4 regions of the Nonomuraea sp. NPDC059007 genome follow, and region 1 is predicted to be linked to each of the others. Evidence: riboswitches for the same ligand, from Rfam matches in the RefSeq annotation. Region 1 holds a riboswitch; each other region holds the start of a gene.
The links. Region 1 has a riboswitch for cobalamin ahead of ACFWY5_RS18460 (ribonucleoside-diphosphate reductase subunit alpha). Riboswitches for the same ligand answer to the same signal wherever they lie in the genome.
Positions count from the first base shown of each region.

Region 2: another riboswitch for cobalamin. It lies ahead of cobN (cobaltochelatase subunit CobN); the one in region 1 lies ahead of ACFWY5_RS18460 (ribonucleoside-diphosphate reductase subunit alpha).
Region 3: another riboswitch for cobalamin. It lies ahead of ACFWY5_RS49580 (ABC transporter substrate-binding protein); the one in region 1 lies ahead of ACFWY5_RS18460 (ribonucleoside-diphosphate reductase subunit alpha).
Region 4: another riboswitch for cobalamin. It lies ahead of ACFWY5_RS41115 (ABC transporter substrate-binding protein); the one in region 1 lies ahead of ACFWY5_RS18460 (ribonucleoside-diphosphate reductase subunit alpha).

Region 1 is NZ_JBHYJD010000010.1:53,853-57,885, reverse strand. It holds gene ACFWY5_RS18470 (ArsR/SmtB family transcription factor) at 1-532, shown strand, start outside; gene ACFWY5_RS18465 (Bug family tripartite tricarboxylate transporter substrate binding protein) at 618-1,544, shown strand; cobalamin riboswitch at 1,569-1,770, shown strand; gene ACFWY5_RS18460 (ribonucleoside-diphosphate reductase subunit alpha) at 1,883-4,033, shown strand, end outside.
Region 2 is NZ_JBHYJD010000024.1:66,314-70,346, forward strand. It holds gene ACFWY5_RS33605 (precorrin-8X methylmutase) at 1-475, opposite strand, end outside; gene ACFWY5_RS33610 (precorrin-3B synthase) at 472-1,617, opposite strand; cobalamin riboswitch at 1,609-1,814, shown strand; gene cobN (cobaltochelatase subunit CobN) at 1,845-4,033, shown strand, end outside.
Region 3 is NZ_JBHYJD010000057.1:8,257-12,289, reverse strand. It holds gene ACFWY5_RS49590 (fumarate reductase/succinate dehydrogenase flavoprotein subunit) at 1-1,359, shown strand, start outside; gene ACFWY5_RS49585 (PepSY domain-containing protein) at 1,394-2,005, opposite strand; cobalamin riboswitch at 2,132-2,254, shown strand; gene ACFWY5_RS49580 (ABC transporter substrate-binding protein) at 2,294-3,304, shown strand; gene ACFWY5_RS49575 (FecCD family ABC transporter permease) at 3,301-4,033, shown strand, end outside.
Region 4 is NZ_JBHYJD010000036.1:47,418-51,450, forward strand. It holds gene ACFWY5_RS41100 (MATE family efflux transporter) at 1-890, shown strand, start outside; gene ACFWY5_RS41105 (hypothetical protein) at 890-1,918, shown strand; gene ACFWY5_RS41110 ((2Fe-2S) ferredoxin domain-containing protein) at 1,951-2,334, shown strand; cobalamin riboswitch at 2,393-2,589, shown strand; gene ACFWY5_RS41115 (ABC transporter substrate-binding protein) at 2,721-3,902, shown strand; gene ACFWY5_RS41120 (FecCD family ABC transporter permease) at 3,899-4,033, shown strand, end outside.

The DNA of each region.
Region 1 (4,033 bases):
TCACGAGCGTCTGAAGGCCCTGGCCCATCCGATGCGCCGGCGCATGCTGACGCACCTCAACGTGCACGGCCCCGCCACCTCCACCACGCTGGGCGAGCTGCTCGGCGCCAAGACCGGCACGACCAGCTACCACCTGCGCCAGCTGGAGAAGTACGGCTTCATCGAGGAGATCCCCGAGCGCTCGGCCGGCCGCGAGCGCTGGTGGCGCAAGGCCGACATGCCACGCGACATCCGCACGCCGAACTTCCGCGACGTGGCGCCGGAGAGCCGCGCGGTGCTGGAGGAGTTCTACCGCATCGGCATGGCCGAGGACCGTGCGCTGCTGGACCGCTTCGGGGCCGCCTACCGGCGCGACCCCGACTGGGCCAAGGCCTCGCGGGGGTTCGGCCGGATGACCAAGCAGGATCTCGACGCCTTCTTCGAGGAGTACATCGCGCTGCTGGCCAAGTACGGCCACCGGGCCGACGACGCGCCCCCGGACGCCCGCCCGCTCTACATCAGGATGTTCGCGCTGCCGGCCGATGATACGTGAAGAGTGCCCCCCGATGTGTAACACCGTGTGATCTGCCAATAACCTCATGTAATGGGAGGTCTCGCGGGGTTCGGGGAGGGGCATCATGCGGCGTCGGCAGTTCTTCGCACTCGGGCTCGGCCTGGCCGCCTGTGCCTCCGGATGCGCCACCGCGGGTGGCGGCGCGCACGGCCTCGGCCCCGTCGGCGTCGTCCCCGGCGGTGAGCGATGGGCCCCGGTCGCGCAGGCTCTCTACCGCACCCTGCGCAGGACCGGCTACCCCGCCACCGGCACGGGCGGCACGACCACGGTCACCGTCACCGGCCTGCCCGCGCTGGCCGCCGCCGAGCTGAACGACCAGCGCCCCATGCACGTCACCACCACGCCGCTGGCCAGGCTCACCGGCAACGTCGAGGTGCTGGTGGTGCCGGCCAACTCGCGGCTCAAGGACTTCGACGCCTTCGCCGCCCACCTGCTGGCCCAGCCGGAGCGCACCTACCTGGCCGGCGGGCCCCTGGGCGAGCCCGATCACCTGCTGTTCGGCCTGGTCGCGCAGGGGCTCGGCGTGGACGTCAGGAAGATCGACTACACCGGCTACCCGGGCGCCCAGGAGGTGGCGGCGGCCATGCAGGGCGGCAAGGTCGCGGCGGCCACCGGGCGGCTGCGCGACTGGCGGGCCCGGCTCGACTCCGGCCGGATCAGGCCGCTGGCCGTCTCCTCGGCCGCCCGGGTCCCCGGCGTCGATGCCCCGACGCTCCTGGAGTGCGGGGTGCGGGTCGACTTCGCCGACTGGTGCGCGGTGGTCGGGCCCGCCGCGATGGACGGCGAACGGCGGGGCGCCGCGGTGCGCATGATGGAGGACGCGACCCGGTCGGCGCCGTGGCACGAGGCCTGCCGTAACGGGGGCTGGGAGGCCATCCCGCTCAGCGGCGACGACTTCGCCACGTGGCTGGCCACCGAGTCCGCCCGTACCCGCAGAGTACTCCGTGAACTCGGCATGCTCGACACGCCGAGCACAACATACCGGGGATAGTTGCGGGATCGGCCACTAGATGTAGGATCCTGCACTGTCGCTGGTTCGCCTCCCCGGAGGCGGAGCAAAAGGGAACCTGGTGCGATTCCAGGGCTGCCCCGCAGCGGTAAGCGGGAACGACCGCCGTCATGAGCACTGGACCCAGGTCCGGGAAGCGACGGCCAGTAGGACTCACGCGTTGAGACGCCCGCGAGCCCGAAGACCTGCCAGCGGTTGTCTTGTCCATTGGGCCTCGAGGGAGGGCCCGGGGGCTGCGCGGCCGGGGGATCTCCGTGCTTGCCGCGTGCGCTCTCGCGTGCCTTCGCAGGGGGAAAGCTCGCTCGCGAGGAGTGTTGCACGTGACGCAGATCGTTGAGATGGATCGGCGGCTGGCCATCGAGGAGGCGGCGGCGCGCGTGATCGCCGACCCGGCCAACTCCCGGGTCGCCGCGCGGCTGCTGGCCGAAGAGATCGCCGACGAGGCGGCCGGCCACGGTGTCCGCTCGTTCTCGGACTCCATCGCCGCCACGCACGCGGCCGGGCTGATCCAGGACGCGCTCGCCGACTTCGTCCGGCGAAATCGTGAACAGCTGGACGCGCTCATCGACGCCGACGCCGACGAGCGGTTCGAGTACTTCGGCCTGCGCACGGTCTACGACCGCTACCTGCTGCGCCACCCCGAGAGCCGCAAGGTGCTGGAGCGCCCGCAGCACTTCATGCTCCGCGTCGCCTGCGGCCTGTCCCAGACGGTCGGCGAGGCCGCCGAGCTGTACGCGTTGATGTCCACGTTGTCCTATCTGCCCTCTTCTCCCACGTTGTTCAACTCCGGCGCCCGCCGGCCGCAGCTGTCGTCGTGCTTCCTGCTGGACTCGCCCCGGGACGAGCTGGAGTCCATCTACGACCGGTACGGGCAGGTCGCCCGCCTGTCCAAGTACGCCGGTGGCATCGGCATCTCCTGGACCCGGGTCCGCTCGCGCGGATCGCTCATCAAGGGCACGAACGGGCACTCCAACGGCATCGTGCCGTGGCTGCGCACGCTGGACTCCTCCGTCGCCGCCGTCAACCAGGGCGGCCGGCGCAAGGGCGCGGCCTGCGTCTACCTGGAGACCTGGCACGCCGACATCGAGGAGTTCCTGGAGCTGCGGGAGAACACCGGTGAGGACGCCCGCCGTACCCACAACCTGAACCTCGCCAACTGGGTGCCGGACGAGTTCATGCGCCGCGTGGAGTCCGACGGCATGTGGTCGCTGTTCGACCCCAAGACGGTCCCGCACCTCACCGACCTGTACGGCGACGCCTTCGACACCGCCTACCGCGCCGCCGAGGAGCAGGGCCTGTACACGCGGCAGATGCCGGCCCGCACCCTGTACGGCCGGATGATGCGCACGCTCGCCCAGACCGGCAACGGCTGGATGACCTTCAAGGACGCCGCCAACCGCGTCTCCAACCAGACGGCCAGGCCGGAGAACGTCATCCACCTGTCCAACCTGTGCACCGAGATCCTGGAGGTGACCAGCGACGGCGAGACCGCGGTCTGCAACCTCGGCTCGGTCAACCTGGCCGCCCACGTCACCGGCACCGGCCTGGACTGGGAACGGCTGGCCGGCACCGTCCGCACCGCGGTGCGCTTCCTCGACCGCACCATCGACCTGGGCTTCTACCCGACGCCCGAGGCCGAGAAGGCGAACAAGCGGTGGCGGCCGATCGGGCTCGGCGTCATGGGCCTGGCCGACGTGTTCTTCGCGCTGCGGCTGCCGTTCGACTCGCCCGAGGCGCTGGCGCTGTCCACCAGGATCGCCGAGGAGATCGCCCTCGCCGCCTACGCCACCTCCTCCGACCTGGCCGTCGAGCGGGGCAGGCACCCGTCCTACGACGACACCCGCGCCGCCCAGGGCGTGCTGCACCCCGACCACTACGGCGTCGGCGCCTCCGAGCGCTGGGACGCGCTGCGCGCCAGGATCGCCGAGACCGGGCTGCGCAACTCGCTCATGATCGCCATCGCGCCGACGGCGACGATCGCCTCCATCGCCGGGTGCTACGAGTGCATCGAGCCGCAGGTGTCCAACGTGTTCAAGCGCGAGACGCTGTCGGGTGAGTTCCTGCAGGTCAACCGGTATCTGGTGCGTGACCTTCAGGAGCGCGGGCTGTGGACGCAGGACATGCGCGACGCCATCAAGCGCGCCGACGGCTCCGTCCAGGACATCCCCGGCATCCCGGATGAGCTGAAGGTGCTCTACCGCACCGCGTGGGAGCTGCCGCAGAAGGCGCTGATCGACCTGGCCGCGGCGCGCACGCCGTACATCGACCAGTCGCAGTCGCTGAACCTGTTCATGGCCACGCCCACCATCGGCAAGCTCTCCTCGATGTACGCCTATGCCTGGAAGAAGGGCATCAAGACCACCTATTACCTGCGCTCACGACCGGCCACCCGGATCGCGCAGACCACCGTTCAGACGACCCCCGTCCAGGAAGCGGTCGCCTGCTCCCTGGAGAACCCCGAGTACTGCGAG
Region 2 (4,033 bases), on a different contig from region 1:
CCAGCACCGCCGCCGGTCTCGGCCCGCCCTCCGCGACGATCTCCAGCAGCCGGAACAGTGCCGTGGGCGCGTTGCCGATCGCCACGACGGCACCGTCCAGCCGGTCGAGCCAGTACTCCAGCGCCGCCGCGCTGCGCGTGGTGCCCAGCTTCTCGGCCAGCTCGGCCACGCCGGGCGCGCCGAGGGTGCAGATCACCTCGTTGCCGGCGGGCAGCCTGCTCCTGGTCACGCCGGAGGCCACCATCATGGCGTCGCACAGGATCGGCGCCCCGGCCCCGAGCGCCGTACGCGCGTCCCCGACCACGTTCGGCGACCAGCCGAGGTCGCCGACCAGGTCGGTCATCCCGCACGAGTGGATCATCCGCACCGCCACCTGGGCCACGTCGGCCGGGAGCCCGGACAGGTCCGTCTCGGCGCGGATGGTGGCGAACGACCGCCGGTAGATCTCGGCGCCGTCGCGTATGTAGTCGCTCACTTCTGCCTTTCTTGGTATCCGTCGCCGGTCGCGACCATCTCGATGACCCGGCCCTTGGGCAGGCCGCAGCGGCGCTCGCAGCCCGCCCAGTGGACGGGCAGTTCCGGGCGGCGCTCACGGGCGGCCACCCACTGGGCGGCGTCGTGCTGGACGTCGGCCAGGGACTTGGCGCAGCCGGGGCTGCCGGTGCACGCGCTCACCCCTGTCCAGGGCGAGTCCGGGTCGGTGACCAGGCCGGATCCGGTCAGGTCGGGCGCTTCGGCGAGGTCGAGGAGCACGACGGTACGCCACGGCGTGAGCCGTACCGGGACATCGAGGGTGGCGAGCAGGCGCGCCTGGGCCGCGGTGAGCCGCCCGAGCGGGACCACGGCCTCGACCGCCACCCGGCCGTCCGGCAGCGCGATCACCCCGGCCCCGCGCGCCCGCACCGGGGACGCGCTCGCGGCGGTGCCGGCCTGGACGCGCGTGGCGGTGAGGCGCGTGGCGGTGAGGCGCGCTGCGGTGAGGTGGGTGGCGGTGAGGTGGGTGGCGATGCGGGCGGGCCCGTCGGGGAGTTCGGCGATGCGCCAGGCGCCGCTGTCCGCGCGCTCGGCCAGGAAGGCTCGCGCGGCGGCCAGGAGGGTGTCCACCCCGGCGCCGGGGATCGCGAAGGGCGTACCGGCCAGCAGGATGCCGTCCTCGACCAGGGTGACGTCGGCGCCCAGCGAGGTGACGTCACCGCCGCCGTCGTCCAGGGCGAACAGGAAGCGGCCCGGCAGCTCGGCCAGGGCGGGGTCGGCGCACAGGGCGCGGTCCAGGGCCTCGACGAGGGGGTGGGTGGCGAAGCCGGTCAGCCGCCCGCCGAGCGGCGAGGCGACGATGTTGCGCACCCGCTCGTGCGTCGGCGAGGGCAGCAGGCCCACCGCGGCCATCCGATCGGCGAAGATCGCCGGAGATTCCACTGCGCGCACCTGGACGTTGGCGCGCGAGGTCAGCTCGATCCCGCTCGTGCAGAAGGCGGCCAGTTCACGGAGCTGAGCTGGGGTGATGGCACCGCCGGGCAGGCGGATCCTGGCCAGCGGGCCGTCCGCGGCGGCGTGCGTCTGTAGCGCTCCCGGACAGGCATCTGGGCGGAGACGTCCGGAAAAGTCGGCTATGGACACGATGAGGATGGTAACGCCAGTAGGCTCACCCTTAGGCGACGGCAATGGGAGGAAGCCGGTGAGAAACCGGCGCGGTCCCGCCACTGTGACCGGGAAGCGAACCCCACCACAGGCCACTGTCCAGCGATGGGCGGGAAGGCCGGGGTGAGCATCGATCCGGGAGCCAGGAGACTCCTGCCGTCGCGACACCTGCGAACGGGGCGAGGACCCCGAGGGAGGACTGCGGCGTGCCTGGCGTTCTGCTGCTCTCTACATCCGACACCGACCTGCTGAGCGCGCGCGCCAGCGGCGCGGACTACCGCCTGGGCAACCCCGCCAGGTTGCTCACCGACGACCTGCCCGCGCTCGTGGACGGCGTCGACCTGATCGTGGTCCGGCTGCTCGGCGGCCGCCGCGCGTGGGAGGAAGGCCTCGACGCGCTGCTCGCCGGTCCACGCCCGGTCGTCGTGCTCGGCGGCGAGCAGGCCCCCGACGCCGAGCTGATGGAGCTGTCCACGGTGAGCGCGGGCGTCGTCGCCGAAGCGCACGCCTACCTCGCGCACGGCGGCCCCGCCAACCTCGCCGAGCTGCACGGCTTCCTGTCCGACACGGTCCTCCTGACCGGGTACGGCTTCGCCCCGCCGGCCCCCATGCCCTCCTGGGGCCCGCTGGAGCGCGACTCCAAGGCCACCGAGGGCCCCGTGATCGGCGTCCTGTACTACCGGGCCCACCACGTGGCCGGCAACACCGCGTTCGTGGAGTCCCTGTGCCAGGCGATCGAGGAGACCGGCGGCCGGCCGCTGCCGGTGTACTGCTCCTCGCTCAGAACAGCGGAGCCCGCGCTTCTGGATGTCCTGCGCACCGCCGACGCCCTGGTCGTGACCGTCCTGGCGGCGGGCGGCTCCCGTCCGGCCACCGCGGGCGCGGGCGGCGACGACGAGGCGTGGGACGTCGGCGCGCTGGCCACCCTGGACGTCCCGATCCTACAAGGACTCTGCCTGACCAGCGGCAAGAAGGAGTGGGAGGACAACGACGACGGCCTGTCCCCGCTCGACGCCGCCTCGCAGGTGGCCATCCCCGAGTTCGACGGCCGGATCATCACGGTGCCGTTCTCGTTCAAGGAGATCGACGAGGACGGCCTGACCGTCTACACGGCCGACCCGGAGCGGGCCCGCCGCGTGGCCGGGATCGCGGTGCGCCACGGCCTGCTCAGGCACACGCCGCCGGCCGAGCGGCGGCTCGTGGTCATGCTGTCGGCGTACCCGACCAAGCACTCCCGGGTCGGCAACGCGGTCGGCCTGGACACCCCCGCGAGCACGGTCCGGCTGCTGGCCAGGCTGGCCGAGGCCGGCTACGACCTCGGCGAAGGCTTCCCCGGGGTCGCCGAGCAGGACGGCGACGCGCTCATCCACGCGCTGATCGCCGCCGGCGGTCAAGACCAGGACTGGCTGACCGAGGAGCACCTGGCGGGGAACCCGGTGCGCATCCCCGCCGCCGACTACGAGCGCTGGTACCGCACGCTGCCCGCGGACCTGCGCGCCGGCATGGAGCGGCACTGGGGTACGCCGCCCGGCGAGCTGTTCGTCCACGAGGGCGACATCGTGCTGGCGGCCCTGCGCGCGGGCAACGTGGTGGTCATGGTCCAGCCGCCGCGCGGCTTCGGCGAGAACCCGATCGCCATCTACCACGACCCCGACCTGCCGCCCAGCCACCACTACCTGGCCGCCTACCGCTGGCTCTCGGCGGACTTCGGCGCGCACGCGATGGTGCACGTGGGCAAGCACGGCAACCTGGAGTGGCTGCCCGGCAAGTCGGCCGGGATGTCGGCCTCCTGCGGCACCGACGCCGCGATCGGCGACCTGCCGCTCATCTACCCGTTCCTGGTCAACGACCCGGGCGAGGGTACGCAGGCCAAGCGGCGGGCGCACGCGGTGCTGGTGGACCACATGGTGCCGCCGATGGCCAGGGCCGAGTCCTACGGCGACATCGCCCGCCTGGAACAACTCCTGGACGAGCACGCCTCCATCGCCGCCATGGACCCGGCCAAGCTGCCCGCGATCAGGGCGCAGATCTGGACGCTGATCCAGGCCGCCCGGCTCGACCACGACCTGGGGATGGCCGACCGGCCGCACGACACCGAGTTCGACGACTTCATCCTGCACGTGGACGGCTGGCTGTGCGAGGTGAAGGACGCGCAGATCCGCGACGGCCTGCACGTGCTCGGCCAGGCGCCGGAGGGGCCGGCCCGGGTGGGGCTGGTGCTGGCGATCCTGCAGGCCAGGCAGATGTGGGCGGGCAAGGAAGCACTGCCGGGCCTGCGCCAGGCGCTCGGGCTGACCGAGGACGGCACCGCGTCGCTGAAGGACGTGGACCGGGTCGAGGCCACCGCCCGCGCGCTGGTGGAGGCGATGGAGGAACGCGGCTGGACGGTGGAGGC
Region 3 (4,033 bases), on a different contig from region 1:
CTGCGCAACCCGGACGGACCGCCCCAGCAACAGGTCGAGTACAAGCTGCGCCGCTTCGTCAACGACTACGTCGCCCCGCCCAAGACCGCCGCCAAGCTGGACCTCGCGCTGGAGTCGTTCGAGCGCATGCGCGAGGAGATCGCCGCGATGGGCGCCCGCACCCCGCACGAGCTGATGCGCTGCGCCGAGGTGGACTTCATCCGCGACTGCGCCGAGATGGCCGCCCGCGCCTCCCTCACCCGCACCGAGAGCCGCTGGGGCCTCTACCACGACCGCGCCGACCTGCCCGCCCGCGACGACGCCGCGTGGTTGTTCCACCTGAACCTGCGCAAGCGCGCCGACGGCGCGATGGAGTTCCTCAAGCGCCCGGTCGAGCCCTACCTCGTCCCGGTCGAGGAGTTCGCGCCGACCGCCGCCGCCCCCGCAGTCCTGGCCGCCCACACCTCCGCCCCGGTACGGCGGGCCGCCCCCGTCACCACCGGGCGCACCGGCGTGGGCCGCCGCTCCCCGCGCATACTCGAACTGCATCGCCTGGCCGAGCAACATCCCACCACCGAGCAGCTCGCCCCCTACCTGGCCGACCCCGACCCCAAGGTGCGCAGGGCCGCGATCGCCACCCTCACCGAGACCGTCCCCGACGGCGCCGGCCCCGCCCTGGTCGCCGCCCTCGCCGACGAGCACGGCACGGTGCGCCGGGCCGCCGCCACCGGCCTGCGCGAGCTCGCCGAGGTGCTCCGCCCGCCTCTCGCCCTGGACGCGGCGCTGGCCGGCGGCGACGCGCTCGTCCGCGCCACCGCCCTGGACCTGCTGCGCGCGCTGCGCCTGGGCGGCAGAGACGTCTTCGCCGCCGCGACCGCCGACGCCGACCACCGGGTGCGCATCGAGGCCATCCGCGGCCTGGTCTCGCTGGACGAGCCCGACATGGTGGCAGCCGCCGCCGGTGACCCGTCGCGGGAGGTACGGGTCTGGGTGGCCAAGGGGCTCGGCATCATCGGCAAGCCCGCGCCCGTGCTGGAGACGCTGGCCGCCGACGCCGACCCGCTGGTCAGGGCCGCCGCCCTGGAGTCGTCGGCCGGTGCGGGCGGGCCGCTGGTGGCGGCGGCCGTACAGGCGATGGACGACCCGCGGTGGCAGGTGCGGGTGGGCGCGGCCCGCGCGCTCGCCGCCGCCGACCGCGCCAGCGCGCTGCCGCCGCTCGTGGCGGCGCTGTCGGACGAGAACCTCGACGTGCGCAAGGCGGCCGTGCTGGCGCTGACCCGCTGGGCCGGCACGGCGGCAGCGGGCGCGGCGCTGGAGGCGGCGCTGGGCGATCCGGACGCCGACGTGCGCGCTTACGCGCGACGGGCGCTGGCCGGGTAGCGCCGCCACGCCGCCTCTCCATCCCTCAGGCCGGTCAGCCGGTCGATTCCGGCTCGGCCGACGGCGAGACCACGCTGCCGTCGTCCGCGTTGACCTTGACCTTCGCCTTGGTGCCGTCGGCGGCGGTCACGTCGGCCTCCCAGACCACCGTGCCGTTGTCCCTGTCCAGGGACAGCTCGGTGATCTTGCCGTCCGGGTACTCGCCGGCGACCTTCTCCGCGGCGTCGGAGTAGCTGGTCTTGGCCGCCTCGGCACGCGCCTTGTGCTTGGCCTTCTCCGCGTCGTCGTCGGCCTCCGCGGACGGCGTGCCGACGACCTTCCAGGTCATCGCGTCGACCCGGACCTTGCTCTCGGCGCCGTCCGCGCCGATGACGGTGACCTTCCACACGCCGTTGTCGGAGTCCAGGCCGGTGACCGTACCTTCGACGGAGGCCAGCGCGGCCTCGCCCGCCTTCTTGATGTCGTCGGCACCGGTACCGGCGCCCGGCGAGCCCATGTCGCTGGGATCGGCCGGCGGTGTGGCAGGACTCTGGACGGCGAGGCCGGCGGTGTTCTGGGCGCCCCCGGAACCGCAGGCCGCGATCGTGAACAGCGCGGCGGCGGCCGCGGCCGCGCGAATAGCGTACTTCTTAGAATTTTCCCCCATGACGTGCACGCTGCCCCGAATATCTCCTAGGCATTCCCGCAGGTCAGTAGATCATGAAGACGTACGGCCGGGCGGGCAGCGCTCCGGATATGCCACGATAGATCCCGAAATAGGCGACGGCGGATCGAGGAAGCCGGTGTGAACCCGGCGCGGTCCCGCCACTGTGATCGGCGAGCGAGCCCCGACGAAGCCACTGCCCCCGCGGGCGGGAAGGCCGGGGTGAGCGTTGACCCGAGAGCCAGGAGACTCACGCGGTCGCCACCTCACGACCTTGGGGCGGATCTCCCCATGAGAGGAACGGTGGACGGCATGTCCTTCCCCGCGAGCCCGCGCGCGCTCGTACCCCTGCTCGTCGCCTCGGCCCTGCTGGCCGGCTGTGCGAGCACCCCCGCACCCGCCGCCGAGCAGGCGGCCGGAGCCCCCGCCGGATTCCCCGTCACCGTCGTGAGCTGCGGCGTCAGCACCACCTACGAACGGCCGCCCCGCCGGGCCGTCGCGCTCAACCAGCACGCCACCGAGATCATGCTCGCGCTCGGGCTGGAGAAGTCGATGGCGGGCACCGCTTACCTCGATGACGCGATCTTGCCCGAGTACAAGGCCGCATATGACCGGATCAAGGTACTGGCCAAGGAGTACCCCTCCTTCGAGGCGCTGCTCTCGGCCGAGCCGGACTTCGTCTACGGCGGTTTCGAGAGCGCCTTCGACGCCAAGGAGGGCCGCGGCCGGGACGTGCTGGCCAAGTCCGGCATCGACACCCACGTCAACTCCGAGGAGTGCCCGAACGGCCCGGTCACCGCGGCCCAGGCCGAGGAGGAGATCCGTACCATCGGCCGCGTCTTCGGCGTCGGCGAGCGCGCGGAGCGGCAGGTCACCGCCATGCGCACCGTCCTGGACGGCGTCAAGAAGAAGCTCGGCGACGTCGAGCCGGCCAAGGTGTTCGTCTACGACTCCGGCGACAAGACCGCCTTCACCGCGGGCGGCGCCGGGATCGGCAACGAGATGATCAAGCTGGCCGGCGGCGCCAACCTCTTCGCCGACCTGCCCAAGGCCTGGGGAAACGTCTCCTTCGAGCAGGTCGCCGAACGCGCGCCCGAGATCATCGTCATCTACGACTACGGCCAGACCACGGTCGAGGCCAAGAAGAAGTTCCTGCTGGCCAGCCCGGCGCTCAAGGACGTGCCCGCGATCAAGAAGCAACGATTCGCCGTGCTGCCCCTGTCGTCGGCGGTCCTCGGGGTGCGGGTGCCGGCCGGGGTGGAGGCGCTCGCCCGGCAGATCCATCCGGACCGGTTCAAGTGACGCAGGCGGTACGGCGTGCGCCGTACCCGCTGATCCTCGCGGTGCTCGCCGCGCTACTGCTGCTGGCCGCGACGGCGGGCGTCGCGGCCGGGTCGGTCGGGCTGCCGTTCGGGGAGGTCTGGTCGATCCTGCTGCACCGGCTCCGGCTGCCGCTGGGCGAGCCCACCTGGCCGGCCGTGCGCGAGACGATCGTCATGAACGTACGGCTGCCGCGCGTGCTGCTCTGCGCGGTCGTCGGCGCCGGGCTGTCGGTCTGCGGCATGGCCCTGCAGGCGCTGGTGCGCAACCCGCTGGCCGACCCGATGCTGCTCGGCGTCTCCTCCGGCGGCACCGTCGGCGCGGTCTCCGTGATGGTGCTCAACCTGTCGGTGTTCGGCGCGCTGACACTGCCCCTGGCCGCCTTCGCCGGCGCCCTCCTCGCGCTCTTCCTCGTGTACGGCCTGGCCAGGGCGGGCGGCCGGATGACCACGATCCGGCTGGTGCTGGCCGGAGTCGCCACGGCCGAGGTGCTGTCGGCCGTGGCCAGCTTCCTCATCGTCACCTCCAACGACCCGCACAAGGCCGACTCGGCGCTGCGCTGGATGCTGGGCGGCCTGGCCGGCACCACCTGGGACCTGCTCTGGGTCCCGGCGGCCGCGGTGCTGCTCGGCACCGCCGTGCTGCTGGGCGTCAGCCGTCCGCTCAACCTGCTGCTGGCGGGGGAGGAGGCCGCCGCCGCGCTCGGGCTGG
Region 4 (4,033 bases), on a different contig from region 1:
CCTCCTTCACGCTGCAGAGCGCCTGTTCCGGGGTCGGGGTGACCCGGGCGGCGATGTGGCACGCACTGCTGGTCAACCTGGTGAACCTGCCGCTCGGGCTGTGGCTGATCTTCTCCGCCGGGCTCGGCGTCACCGGCGCGGCCCTGGCCACGCTGGCGGCCACCGTCGCGGGCACCGCGTTCCTGCTGGCGTACGGCCGCGCCCGGCTGCCCCGCGTGGCCGCCGGCGGCCGGCCCGTGGCACGGGACCTGTGGCGCATCGGCTGGCCGGAGATGAGCGCGATGGGCGTCGGCTACCTCAACGAGGCGCTCCTCGCCGGCTTCGCCGCCCGGATGGGCACCCCGGAGCTGGCCGCGTACCGGATCGTGGACAATCTGCTGCTCATCGTCTTCACCGTGATGGCCTCGGCTTCGGCATCCATCGTCATCCTGGCCGGGCAGGAGATCGGCGCGGGCCAGACGGACCGGGCGGTGCACTGGCGGCGCACCGGGACCCGGCTGCTGCTGATCGTCTTCGCCGTGCCGGCCGGGTTGCTCCTGCTCGGCGGTACCACCGTCCTGTCGTGGTTCAGCGACAACCCCGAGGTCGTCGCGCTGGCCTGGCAGGTGGTGCCGCTGGCCATGCTGAGCCTGGCGCCCATGGTGCCCGCGATGGCCTCCGGCAGCTTCCTGCGCGCCCAGGGCGACACCCGCTCGGTGATGCTGGCGAACGTCGCCTGCGACTACCTGCTGCTCATCCCGCTCTCCTGGCTGCTCGGCCTGACCCTCGGCCTCGGGCTGCCCGGGATCTACCTGGCGTGGAACGCCTTCGCGATCCTCCTGGCCGTGCTTGTGGGGTTGCGTGCCCGGCGCGGCTTGGTGATGTCAACAACCAACGAACGGGGAGAATGATGTCATTAGCACATCGGACCGCTGTGGTCGTCGCGGCCACGGCCCTCATGGCCGCGTTCGCGAGCCCGGTCGCTCAGGCCGAGACACCTGACACGCTCGTCCTCAAGCTCACGCCCACACCCGTCGCGCACCTGCGGCAGGAGCTGGGATCGTTGAGCACGACGGCGCTGGAGATTCTCGGTGGTGATCGAGGCGAGTTCCGCGGCGGCTATCTGGCCCCCGAGGGCAGCGTGGCAGCCGCACTGACCACGTTCGAAGACACGTGGAACCTCAGCGAGCGCAAGCCGCTGTACATCGACGCGCTCCGCGTGCCCGCTCAGGCCGCCGCCCAGGTCAAGAACGTCCTGAAGGGCTACGTGACCGCGGAGACGGCCGTCCCGTCCACCACACCCGTCACCGTGATCGACGACAGGGTGAGCGCGGTCCGCCCCCAGCCCGTCTCCGCGGCGGTCGCCGCCGAACTCGACGTGCCCGACCGGGGCATGACCCTCGCGCTGAACCAGCAGGGCCACCGCGGCATCCGCCACTCCTTCTTCGGCCTGAGCAACAGCAACGGCGCCTACGGCTCCGGCTACAGTTTCTACGCCTACGAGCACGACACCAAGGTGTTGTCCGTCAACGGCGGCTGCAACGACAACGACTTCTGGATCCTGCGCAACGGTGGGCTGGGGTGGTCCAGCAACCTGCCCGGCGCCTACTTCGACACCAACGCCAGCGACCCCTGCAACACCCAGGACATGACCGTCGGCTCCTGGAACGCCCACCAGCTCAACGGCGGGACGACCTACACCGTCGACACCTGGGGCGGCCACGGCGGCGCCGTACTGTCGCACATGAACCTCACCGCACAGGCGTTGCGTATCAAGAGAGAGAGCCCCAACTGCAGCGGCGACACCCCCAAGCCCTGGTGTGTCGGCGTCGACTTTCCCACTCCGATCGGCCGGAGCGTCCGGCTGATCTCGCTGAACCCGGTCATGATCCCCGCCTGCTACTCCTGGCGTGCCGGTGGGGGCGGCGAGCGCTGCTGAGTCACACCCTGTCGTACTCATGAAAGGAATCCGTGAAAAGGATCACCGTGTGCCGGGACTGCTGCTGCGGCAGCGTCCGGAAGGTGCCCGCCCTCGACCATGACGAGCAGATCCGCCGGCTGGCGGAGGTCTCCGACGTCCGCGTCACCGACTGCCTCGACGTGTGCGACCAGGCCAACGTCGTCATCGTGCAGCCGACGCCGGAGGGGCGGGCCGCCGGCGGTCGTCCGGTGTGGCTTGCGCTGGTCAACGACGAGGGCGCCACCACGGACGTCGCCGACTGGATCAGCGCCGGCGGCCCAGGACTGGTCCCGCTGCCGCCCATCCTCGAACTGCACCGCTTCACACCGCCTCGACGTCTTCGCCCACGGGCATCGGACCGGACCGAGCTCATTGCGTTTCTTGGAGAGTCCTAGTCGTGCACGAGGAATCGTGGGCTGGTCAAGGCCGGTTCCCCTCGACACGGCTTCGCCCGGATAAGTCCTGAAGACGTGTGCGACGATATCGGCGTAGGCGACGGCGGAACGAGGAAGCCGGTGTGAATCCGGCGCGGTCCCGCCACTGTGATCGGCGAGCGTGCCCCGACAATGCCACTGCCTCTCGTGGGTGGGAAGGCCGGGGTAGGCGCTGACCCGAGAGCCAGGAGACTCACGCGGTCGCCTCCTCGAGAAATTGGGGCGGATCTCCCCAAGAGAGGATGGACCGTGAGCACGACCGTCTCCCTCCTGGAGCGCCGCCCCCTCGCACGCCGTGATCGCTGTCGAGGAATGGCGGTCGCGGCCTTCCCCTCCAGGAGAATCCGTTGGGTTTCTTTCGCCCTGTCGGCGGAGCACTGCTCGCCCTCGCGCTCGTCACCGGCTGCGCGGGTACGGCCCAGCCCGTCAGGCCATCGGCCGCCGCCGACGGCCGCTGCGTCACCGCCTATGACCCGGCCAAGGACTACTTCCCGGCCAAGCAGACGCTGAAGCACGCCGGCAACTTCACCCTCACCTACGCCAGGCACTACCAGACGATCACCGTCAAGCAGCCCACACCCGGTGCCAAGCCGGAGACGTACGTGCTGCTGCGCTGCGGCACGCCCGACCCGAAGGTGGCCGGGGCCACCGTGGTCGAGACCCCCATCGAGTCGCTGTATTCGGCCTCCACCACACACCTGCCCTTCGTCACGGAACTCGGCGTGCTCGACCGGCTCAAAGGCGTGGCCTCCGCCGGGTTCATCACCTCGGCACAGGTGCTGGCGAAGGTGAAGGAGGGCGCCATCACCGAGTACGCCAAGGGTCAGGAGGTCGACACCGAGAAGGTCATCGCCGCCAAGCCGGGCGTGCTGATGACCGGCGGCACCGAGGACAAGGCCTACGGCCCATTGCGCCAGGCAGGTGTCAAGATCGTCGCCAACGCCGAGTGGCTGGAGAGCTCCCCGCTGGGCCGCGCCGAATGGATCAAGCTGATGGCCGCGCTGACCGGCACCGAGCAGCAGGCGACCCAGGTGTTCGACAAGATCGAGAGCGACTACCGGGCGCTGACGGGCAAGGTCAAGGCGGTCACGCCGGTGACGGTGCTGCCCGGCCAGATGTACGAGGGTCAGTGGTCGATCGCCAACGGCGGCAGCTACGTCGCCCAGCTGATCAAGGACGCGGGTGGCAGCTACGCCTGGGCCGACACCCCCGGCCCCGGCAGCAGCACGCTGGACCTGGAGGCGGTGCTGGCCAAGGCCAAGGACGCCAAGGTCTGGCTCGCGACCGCCGCTGAGTGGAAGGGCCTATCGGACGTGGAGAAGGCCGACCCGCGCTACGCCAAGTTCGCCGCCTTCACCTCGGGCGAGATCTGGTCGTCGAACAAGGCGCTCGGACCCGGCGGCGGCAACGACTTCTACGAACGCGGCGTCGCCCGCCCCGACCTGATCCTCGCTGACCTGGTCGCCATCCTCCACCCCGACCTCGCCCCCGGCCACGAGTTCGCCTTCTACCAGAAGATGACCAAGTGACGGCTCTCGCGGTCGTCCCAGTGGCCTACCGCCGCCGGGCGCTTGCTCTGCTCGCGATGACGGCGGCGGTCCCGTCCGCGTTCGCGCTGGCGGTCACGCTGGGCTCCACACCCGTCCCGCTGGGCGAGGCG